4 regions of the Neorhizobium tomejilense genome follow, and region 3 is predicted to be linked to each of the others. Evidence: riboswitches for the same ligand, from Rfam matches in the RefSeq annotation. Region 3 holds a riboswitch; each other region holds the start of a gene.

Region 1 (3,720 bases), on a different contig from region 3:
TCAGCATGACGGTCCTGACGCCGGCATCGGTTAGCGCCTTGAGACCCGCCCTGGCGTCGGGACGCGGTTCGTCGCGCATGGCGACAGCACCGGCAAGGACCCCGCCGACGATCAGCACCGAGACAGTCTTGCCCTCGTCGTTGAGGCCGGTGATCCGGCGGGAATGCGCCATCGGCAGCGAGACCCGCTCGGCCGCTGCCTTGGGCGAACCGAAAAACACCTCCTGGCCTTCGACCGTCGCCGTGACACCCTTGCCGCCGAGCGCCCGCGCATCCGTCGCAGCCGGAATCTCGACCTCGTCATCGGCAGCCTTGGCAAGGATGGCGACGGCGAGTGGATGGCTGGAGCCCGTTTCGAGCGCGGCGGCAAAGCGCAGCACATCTTCCGCATTGCGGCCGAAGGCGATGACATCGGTCACCTGGGGCCTGCCGGCCGTCAGCGTGCCGGTCTTGTCGAGCGCGACGGCTGTGATCTTGCCGAGCGTCTCCAGCACCGCGCCACCCTTCATCAGCAGGCCGCGGCGGGCGCCTGACGAGAGCGATGCGGCAATTGCGGCAGGCGTCGAGATGACCAGCGCGCAGGGGCAGCCGATCAACAGGATCGCCAGGCCCTTGTAGACCCACTCGCTCCAGGACGCACCGGCCACAAGCGGCGGCAGGATGGCGACCAGAGCCGCAACGGCGACGACACCCGGCGTGTAATAGCGGGAGAACCGGTCGATGAAGCGTTCGGTCGGGGCCTTGCTTTCCTGCGCCTCCTCGACCAGCCGAACCACGCGGGCAATCGTATTGTCCTCGGCAGCCGCCGTCACGCGAACCCGCAAGGCCGCATCGCCGTTGATCGTGCCTGCAAACACCGTATCGTCGATGCCCTTGGCAACCGGCGTGCTTTCGCCCGTCACCGGCGCTTCGTCGATCGCGCTTTCGCCGGCGATGATGACGCCGTCCGCCGAAATGCGGTCGCCGGGACGCACGAGGATGATCGCGCCGACGGCAAGGCTCTCGGCCGGCACTTCGCGGGTCTGGCCGTTTTCTTCGAGCAGCGCGTTTTTCGGCACCAGCGCCGTCAGGCTCTGGATGCTTTGGCGCGCCTTGCCGGCCGCGACCCCTTCCAGCAATTCGCCGATGAGGAAGAGGAAAACCACGGCGGCGGCCTCTTCCGACGCATTGATGACAACGGCGCCGACGGCGGCGATCGTCATCAGCATCTCGATCGAAAACGGCGTGCCAGCGAGTGCTGCCATGATGGCGCGGCGGGCGATCGGCACGAGGCCAACCAACATCGCGGCGGTGAAGATATAGGGGCCATAAGCAGGGACGAGATGGCCGAGCCCGTAAGCCGCCGTCAACACGAACCCGACCAGGATGGTCAGGCGGCCCTTTGCCGATTTCCACCACGGTCCGTCCATCGGCCCCTGGTCGTGGCCGTGCAGGTTTTCGATTTCTGTGGTGGCGTGGTCGTGGTGGGAATGATCGTGCCCGCCGTCGTGGCTATGTTGGCCGTGACCGGCCTCCCCCTCATCCGACCGCTCCGCGGCCACCTTCTCCCCCCTGGGGAGAAGAAGACTTGCCGCACCGTCTCCGTCCTCCTCTCCCCTCGGGGAGAGGTCCGCCGAGCGAAGCGGAGGCGGGGTGAGGGGGCCGCTCGCTCCGACGTTGGCCGGCGTCTTCTGACCCAGCGCCCTCAGCGTATACCCAAGCCCCACGACCTTCTTCTCGATCGCGCCAAGATCGCCTGTCCCGTCGTGCTTTACCGTCATCGTGCCGGACGCAACCGAAACGGACACGTCCGCGACGCCCGGCATGCGGCGAACCGCCGTGTCGATCTTTGTCGCGCAGCTGGCGCAATCCATGCCGCCAACCTTGTATCGTGCCTGTGTCGTGGCGTTCATCGTCTCTTCCCGTTTGGACCGAGCCCCGTCTCTACAACCTCTAGCGACTAGAGCTGCAAGGCCTAAAATCAGAAAAAATCACTGGCGAAGCGCATTCTCTTTGCTGTAAGCCATGGTGAAGACAGGGGCGTCCGGCTGAGCCGGGCTGAGAAGCACCCTTAGAACCTGAACCAGATCATGCTGGCGGAGGGAGTCGTCCGGGCGTTCAACATTGCGCCCAGCGCCTGCCCCGCCGAACGAGGCAGACATGCAGACGACGCCCCTTGCAGAGACCCCCGGCCAGCTGCTGACCGCGATGCGCGCCAAAAACCCGCTCGTCCAGAACATCACCAATTTCGTAGCGATGAATATCGCAGCCAACGTGATGCTTGCCGCCGGCGCCTCCCCCGCCATGGTGCATACGAAGGAAGAAGCCGGCGAATTTGCCCGCATCGCTTCGGCCCTGACGATCAATATCGGCACCCTTTCGCCGGATTTCCTGGCCGGCATGAAGGCCGCGGCCGCCTCTGCCACGGAAGCTGGTAAGCCATGGGTGCTCGATCCCGTCGCCCATTACGCCACCGCCTATCGCCGCGCGGCGCTCGCCGAACTCATGGAACTGAGGCCGACGATCATCCGTGGCAATGCGTCGGAAATCATCGCGCTGGCCGGCAGCCAGTCGAGCGGCCATGGCGTCGATAGCGGTGACAGCGTTGCGGCGGCCGAAAGCTCCGCCATCGCCATCGCCCAGCGGCAGGCCTGCGTAGTAGCCGTCACCGGCGAAGTGGATTTCGTCACCGACGGCCGGCGTTCGGTCCGCATCCTTGGCGGCTCCGCCCTGATGCCGCAGGTGACCGCGCTCGGCTGCTCGCTCACCTGCCTGGTCGGCGCCTTTGCGGCAAGCACGGACGATCCCTTCGAGGCGACGATCGCCGCACTCGCGATGTTCGCGGTCGCGGGAGAGGAAGCGGCCTTCACCGCCTCGGGTCCCGGCTTCTTCTCGCCGATCTTCCTCGACCGTCTCGCGGCGCTGACAGGAGAGACGCTCGATGCCAAGGCAAGGATCGTTTCCCCATGAAAAAGACCTTCGATCTTTCCGTCTACCTCGTCCTCGACCCGGATCTCTGCCGCGACATCGGCATGGTCGAGACGGCAAGGCTGGCCGTCGCCGGCGGCGCGACCATCGTCCAGCTCCGCGACAAGCAGGCGGATACAGCAAAGATGATCGAAACCGGCCGGGCGCTGAAGGCGGTGCTGGCAGGCACCGGCGTGCCCCTGATCATCAACGACGACGTGGAGGCGGCGATCGCGATCGGCGCCGAAGGCCTGCATGTCGGCCAGAGCGACATGGCGGCGGCGGCGGCGCGGCAGCGCGCCGGCCATGGCATGATCCTCGGCCTCTCGGTGGAGACCGAGGAACTGGCGCGTCGGCTGGATCCGTCCATCGTCGACTATGTCGGCATCGGTCCCGTCTTTGCGACCGGCACCAAGCCCGACCACAAGCAGCCGATCGGTTTCGACGGGCTTGCGCGCATCGTCGCCATGGCACCGGTTCCGGCGGTCGCGATCGGTGGCGTCAAGGCGGAACATGCCGGCCTCGCACTGGCCGCCGGCGCAAAGGGTATCGCGGTGGTCTCCGCTATCTGCGGCCAGCCCGATCCTGAAGCCGCAGCCCGCAGAATTGCCGCAGAAATCGAAAGGGCGCGCGCATGAGCATCAAGAATGTCCTGTCGATCGCCGGTTCGGACCCTTCCGGCGGCGCCGGCATCCAGGCGGACCTGAAAACCTTCGCGGCGCGCGGCACCTATGGCATGGCGGCGCTGACCGCGCTGACCGCCCAAAATACCCAA
Region 2 (3,720 bases), 240 kb from region 3:
GATCAGCGCCGTTATGCCGATCTGCAGCAGCGACAGCGCTATGGCGCGCGGAGGGTCGAAATCGAAACGCAGCGACTGGTAGATCGCCACTTCGAGCGTGGTCGCGGCCGGCCCGCCGCCGAGCACCAGGACGAGCGTGAAGCTCGTGGCGCACAGCATGAAGATCAGGCCGGCAATGCCGGGGATGACTCGGCGGGCCGCCGGCCACTCGATGAAGCGGAAAACGGAGAAGGGCTTCATCCCGAGGCTGGAGGAGAGCAGCCAATATTCCGGCGGCAGGCGCTCCAGCGCGGCAAGCAGCAGTCTCGCGGCGAGCGGCAGGTTGAAGAACACATGTGCCAGCAATATGCCGGAAAGCCCGTAAATGCTGACCGGCTGTTCGAGGCCAAGCTTCAACAGCAGGCTGTTCATCGCCCCCTGCCGCCCCCAGATACCGATCAGGCCGAGCGCGCCGATCAGCACCGGCAGGCCCATCGGCAATGCCATCAGCCGGATGACCCATACACGGCCCGGAAAGCGCGGACGGCGTGCGAGCGCGAGTGCGACGGGAAGGGCGAAGACGACCGACAGCAGCGTCGAAAGAACCGCCTGCAGCAGGGTGAAACGCAGAATTCGCCAGGTATAGGCGGTGAACAGCCGGCTTTGGGTGTTGCCGGCGTCCCAGGAGAGAAGGGCGGCGACTGCGATGCCGACGAAGAGGGCGATGCCGATCAGGCTCAGCAGCCCCCAGCCTATCCCGCGTCTCCGCTCGGCCCTCGTCAGCATGGGATCAGTTCATGCTCATGGCGGTCAGCCATTCGTCGATCCAGGCCTGCCGGTTCTTGGCCACCTGGTCCGACCCCATCAGGAAAGTCTTGGTCGGCTGCACCAGCTTGTTGAATGCGTCGGGGAGCGGCTGGGAGGTCTTGGCGGCCGGCATCATCCAGTTGGTGGTCGGGATGACGTCCTGGAAGGCCGGCGAAATCATGAATTTCAGGAACTGTTTCGCCAGATCCTTTTCCTTCGCCCCCTTCAGCATGCCGGCAACTTCGATCTGGATGTAATGGCCTTCGGAGAACGAGGCGGCCTGGTAGCGCTCCGTCTTCTCCTCGACCATGTGATAGGCCGGCGAGGTCGTGTAGGAAAACACCATCGGCACTTCGCCCTTGGTGAACAGGCCATAGGCCTCCGACCAGCCCGGCGTGACGGTCAGCACGCGTTTCCTGAGCTTCGCCCAGGCCTCCGGTGCCTGGTCGCCATAAACCGATTTCACCCAGAGCAGCAGGCCGAGGCCGGGTGTCGAGGTGCGCGGGTCCTCGATGGCGATCTTCTGCGCCGGATCGCCGTCCACCAGTTCCTTGAGGCTTTTCGGCGGGTTCTTGATCGCCTGCGTATCGTAGACAACGGCGAAATGGCCGTAGTCGTAGGGGATGAACGTGTCGTCGCTGTAATTGCCGGGGACCTTGGCCGCCGAAGCGTCGAGCCCGTGCGGCTCGAACAGGCCGGTCGCCTTCGCCTCGGAGATCAGGTTGGTATCGAGGCCGAGCGCGATATCGGCGTCGGTGCCTTTGCCCTCCAGTTTCAGGCGGGTCAGAAGCGCCACGCCATCGGCGACGCCGACGAAATTGAGCTTGCAGGCGCAGGTCTTTTCGAACGCCTCTTTCACCTTGGGACCCGGACCCCAATCGGAGACGAAGCTCTCGTAGGTGTAGATGGTCAGCGTCTTTTCCTGCGCTTCGGCCGGCGCGGAAAGGGAAAGGGCGGCAGCGGCCGCGAATATAGAAAGAATGGTGCTGCGCATCAGCGTCTCCTCGTTTTGGTGACAAAGGGGAATAGGCGCTGATGAAGAGCCGTCTAATCCCTCCGCCGGTGTTAACCGGATCAGGTTCCGCGGGTTGGCCAAAGGCCTCTCAGCCGCACGAAAACGCGCGGCACCCCGTTAGAGCAGGATCAGATTTAGCGGCGAGGCGAATGGCTGGCAAGAGGCGGTCTGCGGCCGGCTCAAGGCGCATTCGGCAGGTGCAACACGGCTCAGTGGTTTTGCGGAAACACTTTCAGTTCACGCGGAACGATCGCCATGCCGCCCAGCCGGTTGGCAACGGCGTAGTCGATGGTCTTCTCGACCACATCGGGCATGACCGGTTTGGTGAGAACGCCGAGCGAGCCTTCGACGCCGGCTTCCACATCGTCCGGATTACCGGTCATGAACACGACGGTGATGCCATATTGCTCGGCAAGCTCGCGGCCGATCTCCGGACCGGTCCGGCCGTCCGAAAGATTGACGTCGACCAGGGCGATATCGGCATAGGCGGCGAGCGCCAGGGCATGTTTGCGGGCATTGGCAAAACCGGCGACTTTCAGGCCCATGGCTTCGATCGTCTCGGCAACATCGAGCGCGATCAGAAACTCGTCTTCGACAATCATAACTCTTTGATTCATCGCCTCAGTGGCCAGCCGACGACGCGTAACATTTGTCAGCATTGGATGTCCCCATTCGGTTGATCGGTTCCTGGCAGGCCGATCCGTCCCCGGGACATTTCGACCACTACTCACACCCCAGAACGCCCCGGGACATCATATGTTCCGCTCCGCGACAAATATTTTTCTAGCTAACTATCTGTTAAGCTTAACAAATCACAAATCAGCCTTCGATTTCCTCACGCAGCATTTCGAGTTCCAGCCATTCTTCTTCCATTTTGCTGATGCTTTGGCGCAGCTTTTCCATCTCCGCAGCCAGCTTGTTGAAGGCGGCGGGATCCTTGGTGAAGAGGTTGGGGTCGGCCATTTTCTTCTCGCGGGCGGCGATCTCGGCTTCGGCTTTGGCCATTTCCTTCGGCAGGTTCTCGAGCGCGAATTTCTGCTTGAAGGAAAGCTTGCCTTTGCCCTTGGGGGTGCCAGAAACCGATGCTGCAGTATCGGTTTTTGCCCTGTCAGCTTTTTCCGTGCGGCGCCTTTCCTCCAGCGCGCCCTTCCGCTGCGCCAGCATATCCGTGTAGCCGCCGGCATATTCGATCCAGCGGCCGTCCGGTGCGTCCGGATTGGCGGGGGCGATGGTCGAGGTCACGGTGCGGTCGAGGAAGTCACGGTCGTGGCTGACGAGGATGACGGTGCCGGTATAGCCGGCGACGATTTCCTGCAGCAGGTCCAGCGTCTCGATGTCGAGGTCGTTGGTCGGTTCGTCCAATATCAGGAGGTTGGACGGCCGGGCCATGATGCGGGCGAGCATCAGCCGGGCGCGCTCGCCGCCGGAAAGGTTCCTGATCGGTGTCCTGATCTGCTCCGGCTGGAACAGGAAATCCTTCATGTAGCCTGCGACATGCCGCTGTTCGCCGTTGACCAGCAGCGTCTCGCCGCGTCCATCCGTCAGATAGTGGGACAGCGTGTCCTCGGGGTCCAGGTCCTCGCGCTTCTGGTCGAGCGTGGCGATTTCCAGGTTGGTGCCGAGCTTGACGGTGCCGGTGTCAGGCGCCAGCTGGCCGGTCAGCATCTTCAGAAGCGTCGTCTTGCCGGCACCGTTCGGGCCGACGAGACCGATGCAGTCGCCGCGATGCACGCGGATCGAGAACGGCGCGACGATGATCCGCTCGTCGTAGCTCTTGGTGATGTTTTCGGCCTCGATGACCAGCTTGCCGGATTCACGGCCTTCGCTGACGCTCGCCTGCACGGTGCCCTGCGGTCCTTTGTGGCCGCGGTAATTGCCGCGCATCGTCTGCAACTCGCCGAGGCGGCGCATGTTGCGCT
Region 3 (3,720 bases):
TGGGCGGAATGCGCGTCGCGCAGATGCCGGCCGAGACTGTAGGGCGTGCCGTTCTTGTAGCCCATGATGCCGCAGATGATCATCGCCTGGTTGATGATGGTCAGGATCGTCTCGGAGGAAGCCAGCTTGACGTTGTTCATGGCGATCGAAAACGCCATGGACGACAGCTGGTCGTGATCCGCCTTGGCATCCGCGTAGATCCTGAGGCCGGAGAGGATGCCGGCCTTGAGGAGCTGCAGCAGGTTCGAGGCTTCGGCGAGCCTCAGCGCGCCGGGCGGCTGGGTGCCGCCGGCCTTGCGGGCGGCGGCGCGCACGAAGGCCTGGGCGCGCAGTACCGCATCGGCGGCGATCCCGTACCAGACCGCGCTCCAGAGGAGATGCGAGGTGGCGAGCATCGATTGCGCCGCGATCTCGGCGAACGGCTTTGGAAAGATCTGGACGGACGGCGCCTCGCCCCTGAAGAGGAAACCGTCGGAGCAGGTGCCGCGCATGCCGAGCGTATCCCAGTCGACGGTCTTCTGCAGGGTATACTGGCCTTGCTTGAAGACCGTCATGACCTGGTCGGTCGGTGCGGCCTTCTCGTTGGAGCGCGAGGTGACCATGATCACATCGGCGTGGGCGCCGTAGGAAATCACGGTCGCATCCTTGGTCAGGCGGCAGATGTCGCCATCGACCTCGATCGCGCAGATGGAGTTGCGCATATTGCCGCCGATGCCGCCCTCGGTCGTCGCGGAAGCGACGAGAAGCTGGCGGCCGGCAAGCTCGCGCATGAAGTCCCTATGCCATTCGCTGTCGCCACCGTGCTCCACCAGGCTCGAAACCTTGATCTGGTGCATGGCGAAAACCATGGCGCTCGCGGCGCAGGCCTGTCCCAGGATGGAGCAGACCTCGGCGATCTCGGCGATCGAAGCGCCCTCGCCGCCGAACGCGGCCGGGATCTGGATGCCGATCAGGCGCTCGGCCTTCATGGCGTCGACCGCCTCCCGGGGGAAGCGGCCGTCATGATCGACGCGGTCGGCAAATTCGGCCGCTACGGTTGCCACGCGGTGAGCGCGGGCGCTCAGGCTCATGTCGGCGGCAAAGGCGGGGAGGCTCATCTCAAGCGGCCTCGCGCGCTTTCAGGATATGCGAAACCGTCTGCTCGATCGCGGCTATGCTGGCGAAGGACTTGCGGTTCAAAAGGCTGTCGGGAAACTCGATGTCGAAAGCCTCTTCCAGGCCGAGCATCAGTTGTACGGATGCAAATGAGGAGAGGCCGGCCGCATAAAGATCGGCCCCGTCTTCCAGCTCGGTCACCGCGACCGGAAGGCCGCCTACCCGTGTGAGCAATTCGCGAATGGTCTCGTTCATCTCGACATCTCCGGATCGTTCAAATTCTGCGTTCATCGCTGGGGACGTTACTACGCGGGAAAGCCTAAGATTCCAGCAATAAACGTCGTGAAGTTAGGGCTGCGGGATTCCGTAAAATCCGATCGATCGCCATCCGCATGCCCCGGCTTGACATCAACGGCCCGCGGGTTTCTGATGGCGCCATTCACCAGGGGGGTCCCGTCAAGGGGCTGAGATACTGCTGGTCGGACCGGCTTTGGCCGGCCGAGGCGCAGTGACCCGTTGAACCTGATCCAGTTCATACTGGCGTAGGGACGGTGCGGGCGCTGCGGTAACAAGGGCGGGAAACCGTCCTTCGCATTCCGGGGTGTTTTTCCATCATTCCAACACTGGAACTGGGTCTCCAAACGTCAAACCTTGGAGCCTTGAACCATGAATATCGCAACCACCAAGCTCACTCCGGTCGTTACCACCGGCCCGCTTCCCGCCTCCACGAAGGTCCTGAAAGCAGGAACGATCCACCCGGACATCCGCGTGCCGATGCGCCAGATCGCGTTGCATCCGACCTCCGGCGAACCGCCGGTCACCGTCTACGATTCCTCCGGTCCCTATACCGTCGAAGGTGCCGCGATCAGCATCGATGCCGGCCTGCCGCGCCTGCGCGAAAGCTGGATTCTCGCCCGCGGCGACGTCGAAATCTATCAGGGCCGCATTGTCAGGCCGGAGGACAACGGCTTCGTGTCCGAAAGCCATCTGACGCCGGAATTCCCGGTCCGCAACCAGCCTTTCAAGTCAAAGGGAGGCAGGGCCGTCACCCAGCTCGCCTATGCGCGAGCCGGCATCATCACGCCGGAGATGGAATTCGTTGCCATCCGCGAGAACCTCGGCCGGCAGGCGGCCAGGGAACCGCTCGTCCGCGACGGTGAAAGTTTCGGTGCCCATGTGCCGGATTTCGTGACGCCCGAGTTCGTTCGGCGCGAAGTCGCGGAAGGCAGGGCAATCATTCCCGCCAACATCAACCATCCCGAATCCGAACCGATGATCATCGGCCGCAACTTCCTGGTGAAGATCAATGCCAATATCGGCAATTCGGCCGTCACCTCGTCGATGGCCGAGGAAGTCGAGAAGATGGTCTGGGCGATCCGCTGGGGCGCCGATACGGTCATGGACCTGTCGACCGGCCGCAACATCCACAATATCCGCGACTGGATCATCCGCAATTCGCCGGTGCCGATCGGCACCGTGCCGCTCTATCAGGCGCTCGAAAAGGTCAACGGCATTGCCGAGGACCTGACCTGGGAGGTCTATCGCGACACGCTGATCGAACAGGCCGAACAGGGCGTCGATTATTTCACCATCCATGCCGGCGTGCGGCTCGCCTATATCCCGCTCACCGTCAACCGCGTCACCGGCATCGTTTCCCGCGGCGGCTCGATCATGGCCAAGTGGTGTCTGCACCACCACAAGGAGAGTTTTCTCTACGAGCATTTCGAGGAGATCTGCGACATCGCCCGGGCCTGTGACGTCTCGTTCTCGCTCGGCGATGGTCTTCGCCCGGGTTCGATCGCCGATGCCAACGATGCGGCCCAGTTCGCGGAACTGGAGACCCTTGGGGAGCTGACGAAGATCGCCTGGGCGAAGGATTGCCAGGTGATGATAGAAGGCCCCGGCCATGTGCCGATGCACAAGATCAAGGCCAACATGGACAAGCAGCTCGCGGTCTGCGGCGAGGCGCCGTTCTATACGCTCGGGCCGCTGACCACCGATATCGCGCCGGGCTATGACCACATTACGTCGGGCATCGGGGCGGCGATGATCGGCTGGTTCGGCACGGCCATGCTCTGCTACGTGACGCCGAAGGAACATCTCGGCCTGCCGGACCGCAACGACGTCAAGGTTGGGGTCATCACCTACAAGATCGCCGCACATGCTGCCGATCTCGCCAAAGGCCATCCGGCGGCCCAGGTGCGCGACGACGCGCTGTCGCGCGCCCGCTTCGAGTTCCGCTGGGAGGACCAGTTCAACCTCTCCCTCGATCCGGAAACGGCCCGCTCGATGCATGACGAGACCTTGCCGAAGGAGGCGCACAAGGTGGCACATTTCTGCTCCATGTGCGGCCCGAAATTCTGCTCGATGCGGATTTCCCACGACATCCGCGCCGAAGCGCAGAAGGAGGGCCTGGAAGCCATGGCTGCGAAATATCGCGACGGTGGCGATCTTTATATGCCGGTCGAGAAAGGGTGATCAACTTCACGACCCCTGCCGGCCGCAACCGGCAGGGGTCGTTCGAACGTCAGAGCGCCATGCCGCCCGACACCTCGATGCGCTGGGCATTGACCCAGCGGTTGTCCTCGGACAGCAGCGAAGCAACCATCGGACCGATATCATCCG
Region 4 (3,720 bases), 1.6 Mb from region 3:
ATGCGGCGCCGTCGAGGCCGAAGGCAAAATCGACACGGCGCCGGCGGTGTTCGCGCCGCGCCGTTTCCGAAGCGACCCAATCCTGCAGGCGGTCGGTGATGGCCGCCTGTATCTCCGGCCTCCCTCCGCGATGATCTTCCCAGGGGAAATATTCGTACCAGCCGTGCCAGCCGGGTTTTCCGGCACCGGGCGCGGCCTGCTCGCGGACCAGGCCGAGATAGCTGATCGAGATCGTCCGCCCCTCGGCATCCTCATGGGTCCGGTCGCGGTCGGCGAAGGTATAGAGCTGTTCGAGATAACCGAGCGGATGGCCCGTCTGGTCCCCGACCCACTCGCGAAGCCCTGCCTGCAGGCTCCTGTGCCCAAGTTCGAAGGGGCCGGACGGCAGCGCATCTCCCGAGCGAACCGTCATCACGCGCGGCTCGTCGCCGGTGACGGCGGACAGAACCGCGATCAGTTCCGCATGGGCAAGTCCGATGGTCAAGCAAACTCCGGGGTACGTAACGTGCGATGCCATCTGGCATGGAAATCACGTTACGCGAACCCCGGCGTTCAAATCAAACAATATCAGCAGCTTGGCCTACCTGATTTCGACAGCAACGCCGGAGACCGGAGGCACGGTCTTGATCAGTCCCATTTCCTGCATGAAGGAGGCGAAGCGCTGGTAACGGCCCTGGTCGAGTGCGGCCGGACGCTTGGCAAAGCGCGGCAGCGTGTCGAAGAACGCGGTGCGGTTCAGTTCGTCGTCGAGGTTGGGATAGGCCTTGACGAACAGCTGCCAGGCTTCCTGCGGATGGTTGGTGATGAAGATCGAGGCCTGTTCGACCGCATGCAGGAAGCGCGGCAACCGGCTGTCGGCAGCAAGCGCGGTGCGGGTGACGAAGATCAGCTCGTCATAGGCCGGAACACCGTGCTCTTCCGGAAAAAACGCACGACCCGCATGGCCTTCCAGCTTCATCTGGGTCAGTTCGAAATTGCGGAACCCGCCGAGCGTCGCGTCCACCTTGCCGCCGATCAGCGACGGAGACAGGGAGAAATTGACGTTGATCAGTTCCACGTCGTCATTGGAAAGCCCTTCCGACGCCAGCATGCGCTTCAGCATCGCATCCTCGAAGCCGGTGACGGAAAAGCCGACCTTCTTGCCCTTCAGGTCCTTGAGGCTCTTGATCGGGCCGTCCGCCAGAACCGTGACGGTGTTCAAGGGCGTCTCGACCAGCGTGCCGAACCGCACCAGCGGCAGGCCTGCCTGATGATCCAGATAGAGGTTTGGCTGGTAATGGATGCCGATATCCGCCTGGCCGGCTGAAACCAACCTCGGCACAGCGGAGGCGTCGGACGGTGGGATGAGTTCGACATCGAGATTGGCATCAGCAAACAGCCCGCGCTGCTTGGCGACGACCATCGGCGCGTGGTCCGGATTGACGAACCATTCGAGCAGCACGCTGAGTTTGTCGGCCGCCTGCGCAGAAATCGGGGTGGCAAGGCTGGCCAGCGCGATGAAGGACGCGGTGAGGATACGGATCATGATCGGACGGAACTCCCTGATGCGGATGAAGATGAAGGGTCGGCTTCGCTGGCCCACGGGGCGAGCCCGGCGGTCAACCGGTCGATGAGAAGCCGCAAGATGAGGGTAAGAATTGCCAGTATTGTCATCGCTGCAAACACCGTGTCGGTCTGCATGCGGGCATTGGCCTGGACCATCACAAAGCCGAGCCCGCCGGACGCGCCGACCCACTCGCCGACGACCGCCCCGAGCGGCGCCAATGGTGCAGCGACCCGAAGACCGGAGACGAGGCTCGGGACCGCCAGCGGCACGCGCATCGACACCAGCGTCTGCCAGTGGTTCGCGCCCTCCAGCGAGACGGCGTCAAGGATTTCCTGATCGGTGCGGCGAAGACCGTCGGCAAAGGCCGACGCAACCGGAAAGAAGATGATGATCGTCGTCATCGCCACTTTCGAGGCGAGGCCGAAACCCAGCCAGAGAACCAGGATCGGCGCCAGCACGAAGACGGGAAAGGCCTGCAGGATCAGCACCATCGGCCAGACGAGACGACCAAGCCGCGGCAACGCGGCGACGCCGAAGGCCGTGGCGATGCCGAGGCCTGCGCCGATCGCGAGGCCCAGCGCGATTTCCGTCAGCGTGACGAGGCTGTTCTGCAGCAGGAAACCCGGCTGCCGCCCGAAGGCGGAAGCGACGGCAATCGGAGACGGCAGAATATAGCGGGGCGGAGCAAACAGCCAGACGCCCGCTTGCCAGAGGGCGACAAGCAGGACGAGGCCGATGACCGCATGGGACGCGCGCATGATGCTACGCGCCGAACCTGCACGCCGGGACCGGATGCCCTTTCGGGAAAACGCGAAGAATGGATGTCATCGGTCGATCTCCAGATCAGTCAATCACGGAGATCCAGGTGAAGCGGAGAAGAGAAAGTATCGTCGAATGACGCTTATTTCCGTTCCTACGCCGGCATGACCCGGATCAGGTTCAAGGGTCCGGCTCACCGCCATCTCAGCATCGTCAAGATGCCCCCCTCGGAAGAACACGATAACTGTCGGTTTTCGCTATGTCTGTCAAGCGGACCGGACGGTCCGCCGGCTATCGTTTCCAACTCACCGCGCGTAGAGACGGTCGAGGCGAACCACCCTGCCCAGCAAAGCCAGCGCGATGACGGTGAAGAGGATCAGGACGGCCGAGATGGCGTGCGCGGTCGGCTCCAGGCTGAAGGTCGATTCTGCGTAGATACGGACCGGCAGGGTCGTCAGGCGAGCCGTGGTGAGAAAGCTCGTCACCGTCACCTCGCCGAAGCTCAGCAGGAAGCCGACGATGCCAGCCGCAAACAGCCCCGGCGCCAGACCCGGCATGATGATCAGGAAAAACCGCCGCACCGGGCTTGCCCCGAGGCTCGCCGCCGCCTCCTCCTGCGCCCGGTCGAGCCCCATGACCGAGGTGGTCAGAAGCGTGATCGCAAACGGCAGGATGACGATCACGTGGATCGCCACGAGACCGAGGAAGGGCGGGATGATCAGGTAGATCTGCAGCAGCCGCAGCATTCCGACCCCGATCGCCACATGCGGCAGCGACATCGGCAGCAGCCAGAATGCCAGGAGCGCGGACCGGCCCTTGAACGGATAACGGGCGAGCGCGAAGGCCGCCGGCAGCGAAAGCGAAAGCGCCACCAGCATCGAGGTGACGGCAAGCCGCACCGACACCCAGAAGGCATCCGCATAGGTCCCGGCGAAAAACACCGCCTCGTACCATTTCAACGTGAAGCCGCGGAAGCCGGAGGCGGTCGCCTGCGGCACGTCGTTGAAACTCTGGATGCACACGAGCACCAACGGCAGCAACAGGAGCAGCAGCGAGGTGGCGAGCAGCAGCTTCGAGACGATCGGCCCGAAAATGTTGATGATCGGCACCAGCCAGCGCGGAATGCTCCACGGATTGCTGGGCTTGCCCTTCAGCCACGGCATCAGGCGGTTGAGCGAATAGGCGCAGAGCGCCGCGAAGGCGAGACCGGTGACGGTCATGATGATTGCGAGTGCTGCGGCAAGCGGCGCATTGAGGTTCTTGATCGCTTCCTGCAGCACCAGCATGCCCGTCGTCCAGACCTTCTTTCCGCCGAGCAGCGACGCGGAAACGTAGGCCGTGGTCGCCATCAGGAAAACGATCACAGTGCCGGAGCGCAGGCCGGGCAGCGAAAGCGGCAGGTCGACGGTGAGGAA

The links. A riboswitch is a leader RNA that binds a small molecule or an ion and turns the genes downstream of it on or off. The one in region 3 is predicted to bind thiamine pyrophosphate.
Region 1: it holds a riboswitch for thiamine pyrophosphate, as region 3 does, so the genes downstream of both, thiM (hydroxyethylthiazole kinase) here and thiC (phosphomethylpyrimidine synthase ThiC) in region 3, are expected to answer to the same signal.
Region 2: it holds a riboswitch for thiamine pyrophosphate, as region 3 does, so the genes downstream of both, thiB (thiamine ABC transporter substrate binding subunit) here and thiC (phosphomethylpyrimidine synthase ThiC) in region 3, are expected to answer to the same signal.
Region 4: it holds a riboswitch for thiamine pyrophosphate, as region 3 does, so the genes downstream of both, ACSQ3G_RS11695 (ABC transporter permease) here and thiC (phosphomethylpyrimidine synthase ThiC) in region 3, are expected to answer to the same signal.

The regions. Positions count from the first base shown of each region.
Region 1 is NZ_CAXUSO020000002.1:357,293-361,012, reverse strand. It holds gene ACSQ3G_RS24480 (heavy metal translocating P-type ATPase) at 1-1,891, opposite strand, end outside; TPP riboswitch at 2,005-2,100, shown strand; gene thiM (hydroxyethylthiazole kinase) at 2,139-2,948, shown strand; gene thiE (thiamine phosphate synthase) at 2,945-3,583, shown strand; gene thiD (bifunctional hydroxymethylpyrimidine kinase/phosphomethylpyrimidine kinase) at 3,580-3,720, shown strand, end outside.
Region 2 is NZ_CAXUSO020000001.1:3,692,261-3,695,980, reverse strand. It holds gene thiP (thiamine/thiamine pyrophosphate ABC transporter permease ThiP) at 1-765, opposite strand, end outside; gene thiB (thiamine ABC transporter substrate binding subunit) at 770-1,780, opposite strand; TPP riboswitch at 1,821-1,928, opposite strand; gene ACSQ3G_RS18410 (response regulator) at 2,011-2,460, opposite strand; gene ACSQ3G_RS18405 (ABC-F family ATP-binding cassette domain-containing protein) at 2,621-3,720, opposite strand, start outside.
Region 3 is NZ_CAXUSO020000001.1:3,935,821-3,939,540, reverse strand. It holds gene ACSQ3G_RS19435 (acyl-CoA dehydrogenase family protein) at 1-1,097, opposite strand, end outside; gene ACSQ3G_RS19430 (acyl carrier protein) at 1,099-1,350, opposite strand; TPP riboswitch at 1,530-1,662, shown strand; gene thiC (phosphomethylpyrimidine synthase ThiC) at 1,762-3,573, shown strand; gene ACSQ3G_RS19420 (SDR family NAD(P)-dependent oxidoreductase) at 3,623-3,720, opposite strand, start outside.
Region 4 is NZ_CAXUSO020000001.1:2,299,388-2,303,107, forward strand. It holds gene ACSQ3G_RS11685 (NUDIX hydrolase) at 1-484, opposite strand, end outside; gene ACSQ3G_RS11690 (ABC transporter substrate-binding protein) at 581-1,525, opposite strand; gene ACSQ3G_RS11695 (ABC transporter permease) at 1,522-2,304, opposite strand; TPP riboswitch at 2,440-2,543, opposite strand; gene ACSQ3G_RS11700 (ABC transporter permease subunit) at 2,611-3,720, opposite strand, start outside.